Regions from separate parts of the Allobosea minatitlanensis genome, predicted to be linked through region 2. Evidence: predicted binding sites of a transcription regulator. Region 2 holds the regulator's gene; the other holds the start of a gene.
What was found. The regulator HrcA, encoded in region 2, represses chaperone genes, less so after heat shock. The targets are predictions, from matches to a motif close to GTTAGCACTCNCNNNNNGNGAGTGCTAAC.
Positions count from the first base shown of each region.

Region 1 (2,388 bases), 1.1 Mb from region 2:
GCTGGTGATGACCGAGCCACCGCGGTGGATCAGCCGGCCCTCGCAGCGCACCGTGCCGCTCTCCGGCATGACCGGGCGGACATAGTTCAGCTTCATCTCCAGCGTGGTGTAGCCCTCGCCGGGCCTGAGCGTCGAATGGGCGGCGCAGGCCATGGCGGAATCGAGGATGGTCGCGGTCCAGCCGCCATGGATCGTGCCGAGCGGATTGAAGAAGCGCGGCGACGGCCGGCCGATGAAGACGACGCGGCCTTCATCCGCCTCGACCAACTCGAAATCCATGGCCCCGGCGAAGGGCGGGGCCGGATGCGAGCCGTCGACGATGCCGCGCAGGAAGCTCAAGCCATCGCCCGCGGTCAGCACCTCGCGCGACACCACTCCAAAGGTCCGATCCATCGCCGCCTCTCAAAACGTGTATCTGCACGATATGGAAGATCCTGCAGGCGCGTCAACCGGAGAAGACGGCGAGGAGGGGCGTCACGGTTCCAGCCGGACATGGCCTGCGCATTCCAGGAGGATGATCCTCGACCTCGAACCCGGTCGTCCCGGGCGAAGCGGGGCGACGATCCGGGATCCATGCCGGAGCACGTCCGATGAAGGCCCCGGCATGGTTACCGGATCTGCCCATGGTCGCCCGCGACGACCCGCAGCCTCTTCGCCGGCAGCGCTCCGCATCGACCAGCCTCTCGCCGGCCCTGCGGCTCAGCGCGCGCCCCGCGCCGCACGCCGCAGCGCCTTGAGCCCGTCCCTGGTCTCGCGCCAGCGCTCCTCGCCGAAACCCTTCTCGATCTTGTCCTGCGCCGCCCGCCAGAACGGGATCGCCGACGCGATCGCCGCCCGGCCCTTCTCCGTCACGGCATAGACCGCGGCGCGGCCGCGGCCCGCGACCGGCTCGACCATGCCCTCGGCCGCCAGGAGCTGGAGATTGCGCGTCAGCGAGGTGCGCTCCAGCGCGAAGCGCTCGGCCAGCTCGGTGATCGACCGCCAATGGCCGGTGCTCAGCGCCGAGAGCAGCACGAACTGGGTGATCTTGAGCCCGCTCGGCCGCATCGCCTCGTCATAGGCGCGGGTGACCGCCCGGGCGGTCATGCGGATATGCAGCGCCACGCAGGAACGGGCGATGTCGTCGAGGCGCAGGTCGGACGCAGGGCTCGTCGCTGATGTCGTCATCCTGCCATCCTAGCGTGTTCGGCTCGTCACGGCAGCCGGCAAGCGACCGGCCGCGACGCCGCATCCGGACGCGTTCACTTTATCCTTCGCGGCTTGCTTGACTCTCCCGGAGCCCGTGCCTATCTGCCCTGCCATCTGTTAGCACTCTCCTGGGAGGACTGCTAACAGTCTCACCCCGGGGCCCCTGCGGCGCCCGAACCGAATATGACAAGAGGAAGACAGAACCATGAAGTTCCGTCCTTTGCATGACCGCGTCGTGGTCCGCCGCCTCGACAGCGAGGAGAAGACCAAGGGTGGCATCATCATCCCCGAGACCGCCAAGGAGAAGCCCCAGGAGGGCGAGATCGTCGCCGTGGGCCCCGGCGCCCGTGACGAGGCCGGCAAGCTCGTCGCCCTCGACGTCAAGAAGGGCGACCGCGTCCTGTTCGGCAAGTGGTCGGGCACCGAGGTCAAGATCGATGGTCAGGACCTCCTGATCATGAAGGAATCCGACATCATGGGCGTCGTCGGCTGATCGCCGGCTGAGCCTCTTCCCACCTTTCCAGTTCCAGTCCAAGGAGTAGCTCTCATGGCTGCCAAAGACGTTAAGTTCGGCACCGACGCCCGCGACAAGATGCTGCGCGGCGTGGATGTCCTCGCCAATGCCGTGAAGGTCACGCTCGGTCCGAAGGGCCGCAACGTCGTGATCGAGAAGTCGTTCGGCGCTCCCCGCATCACCAAGGACGGCGTCACCGTCGCCAAGGAGATCGAGCTGTCCGACAAGTTCGAGAACATGGGCGCCCAGATGGTCCGCGAAGTCGCTTCGCGCCAGAACGACCATGCCGGCGACGGCACCACCACCGCGACCGTGCTCGCCCAGGCCATCGTCCGCGAGGGCGCCAAGGCGGTTGCCGCCGGCATGAACCCGATGGACCTGAAGCGCGGCATCGACCTGGCCGTCGAGGCCGTCGTCGCCGACCTCAAGAAGAACTCGAAGAAGGTCACCTCGAACGCGGAAGTCGCGCAGGTCGGCACCATCTCGGCCAACGGCGATTCGTCGGTCGGCGAGATGATCTCGAAGGCCATGCAGAAGGTCGGCAACGAGGGCGTCATCACCGTCGAGGAAGCCAAGACCGCCGAGACCGAGCTCGACGTCGTCGAGGGCATGCAGTTCGACCGCGGCTATCTCTCGCCCTACTTCATCACCAACTCCGAGAAGATGGTCGCCGAGCTCGACGACCC
Region 1 covers NZ_OZ224509.1:3,327,450-3,329,837, forward strand. The annotation lists gene ACWH43_RS16485 (PaaI family thioesterase) at 1-393, opposite strand, end outside; gene ACWH43_RS16490 (MarR family winged helix-turn-helix transcriptional regulator) at 700-1,167, opposite strand; gene groES (co-chaperone GroES) at 1,394-1,681, shown strand; gene groL (chaperonin GroEL) at 1,736-2,388, shown strand, end outside.
Region 1: groES (co-chaperone GroES) is a predicted target of HrcA. The motif match lies at 1,305-1,333, and genes of this name have one in related genera.

Region 2 (2,388 bases):
AGGCCACCGCCGCCTTCTGCAAGGCGACGAGCTTGCCGACCCCGCCCTTGGCGAGCTTGAGCAGGCTGAGCAGCTCCTCCTCCGAGAAGGGCGCGCCCTCGGCCGTGCCCTGCACCTCGACGAGGCCGCCCGCGCCGGTGATGACGAAATTCGCGTCGGTCTGCGCGCCGGAATCCTCGACATAGTCGAGATCGATCACCGGCTGGCCGGCGACGATGCCGCAGGAGACGGCCGCGACATGGTCCTTCAACGGGTTGGTGCCCTTGAGCAGGTTGCGGCCTTCCATCCATTTCAGCGCGTCGTGCAGCGCCACCCAGGCGCCGGTGATCGAGGCCGTGCGGGTGCCGCCATCGGCCTGGAGCACGTCGCAGTCGACGACGATCTGACGCTCGCCGAGCGCGGTCAGGTCGACCACGGCGCGCAAGGAGCGGCCGACCAGGCGCTGGATCTCCTGGGTGCGGCCGGAGGGCTTGCCCGAGGTGACCTCGCGGCGCGTGCGCTCATGGGTCGCGCGCGGCAGCATGGAATATTCGGCCGTGACCCAGCCCTTGCCGGTGCCGCGCAGCCAGGGCGGCCCCTTCTCCTCGACGGTCGCCGCGCAGAGCACCTTGGTCTCGCCGAAGGTCACCAGGCAGGAGCCTTCGGCATAACGCACGACGCCGCGTTCGAGCGTGACCTTGCGCATCTCGTCGGCGGCGCGTTTGGAGGGTCGCATGAAACTGTCCTGTCTGGCGGGGAGAGGCGGCTTTTAGGCCCTCGCAGGCCGCACGGCAAGGCGCCGCGCGCGCGGGCCTCTTGATCCATGCCCGCGGCATGACGACAATAAGGGATCAGTGCGCGGTTTTCGCAGCCGAGGTTCATGAGCGCCCACACCTCCCGCCCCGAGACGACGAGCGGCCTGGTCGAGACCGACCAGCGCTCGCGCGAGATCTTCCGCCAGATCGTCGACGGCTACCTCGCGACCGGCGAGCCGGTCGGCTCGCGCAACATCGCCCGCCTGCTGCCGATGGCGCTCTCGCCGGCGACGGTGCGCAACGTCATGACCGATCTGGAGCTGGCGGGGCTGATCTACGCGCCGCACACCTCCGCGGGGCGCCTGCCCACGGAGCGGGGCCTGCGCTTCTTCGTCGATGCGATGATGGAGGTCGGCAACCTCACCTCCGAGGAGCGCGCCCGCATCGAGGCGCAGATCCGCGCCGGCGCCGGCCACCGCAACCTCGACCAGACGCTGACCGAGGCCTCGGCGCTGCTCTCCGGCCTGTCGCGCGGCGCCGGCGTCGTCGTCACCACCAAGGCCGACCCGCGGCTGAAGCACATCGAATTCGTCCGGCTCGACCCCGTCCGCGCCCTCGTCGTGCTGGTGGCGGAGGACGGCACGGTGGAGAACCGCCTGCTGGCGCTGCCGCCGGGCCTGCCGGCCTCGGCCCTGACCGAAGCCGCCAACTTCCTCAACGCCCGCATCCTCGGCAAGACGCTCGGCGAATTGCGCGGCGAGATCGCGGCGCAGCGGGCGCGGATGGAGAGCGAGCTCGACGCCCTGACCGCCCGGCTGGTCGAAAGCGGCATCGCCACCGCCTCCGGCCCGAGCGGCGACCGCCACCTGATCGTGCGCGGCCAGGCCAATCTGCTCGACGATCTTCGGGCGCAGGAGGATCTGGAGCGCATCCGCATGCTCTTCGGCGATCTCGAGACGCAGACCGACGTGATCGACCTCCTGTCCCGAGCCGAGGAGGGCGACGGCGTGCGCATCTTCATCGGCTCGGAGAACAAGCTGTTCTCGATGTCGGGGTCCTCGATGGTGGCGGCGCCGTTCCGCGACGCCGAGCAGCGCATCGTCGGCGTCGTCGGCATCATCGGCCCGACCCGGCTGAACTATGCCCGCATCGTCCCGATGGTCGACTACACCGCCAAGGTCGTCGGCCGCCTGCTGGATGGCGCTCGGTGAGGCGCTGCCTGCGGCTCTTGCCCTTGGAGCCGACCGCGACGGCGTGACGCCGCTTGCCCATGCCCGCGCGAGGGGGCAGGCCGCCGTGGCGAGGCTGATCGAGCAGGCGGGCGGGCGCGTGAAGCCCTGAGTTGGCTTTGAGCCCGGAAGCGGCTATCGAGCGCATAAAGCAACCGTTTCCGCAGGTTCCCGCCATGTCCGCGCAGCTTCCCGACCGCCTGTCCGTCAATCCGGACAGCCCGTTTTACGACGCCGACGTGCTCGCCCGCGACATCGGCATCCGCTTCAAGGGCGTCGAGAAGACCAATGTCGAGGAATACTGCGTCTCGGAAGGCTGGGTGAAGGTCGCGGCCGGCAACGCCAAGGACCGCTTCGGCCGCCCCATGACGATCACGCTCAAGGGCCCGGTCGAGCCCTATGTGCGCGGCGAAGCCGGGGAAGGT
Region 2 covers NZ_OZ224509.1:4,380,312-4,382,699, reverse strand. The annotation lists gene rph (ribonuclease PH) at 1-715, opposite strand, end outside; gene hrcA (heat-inducible transcriptional repressor HrcA) at 860-1,945, shown strand; gene ACWH43_RS21440 (DUF3297 family protein) at 2,140-2,388, shown strand, end outside.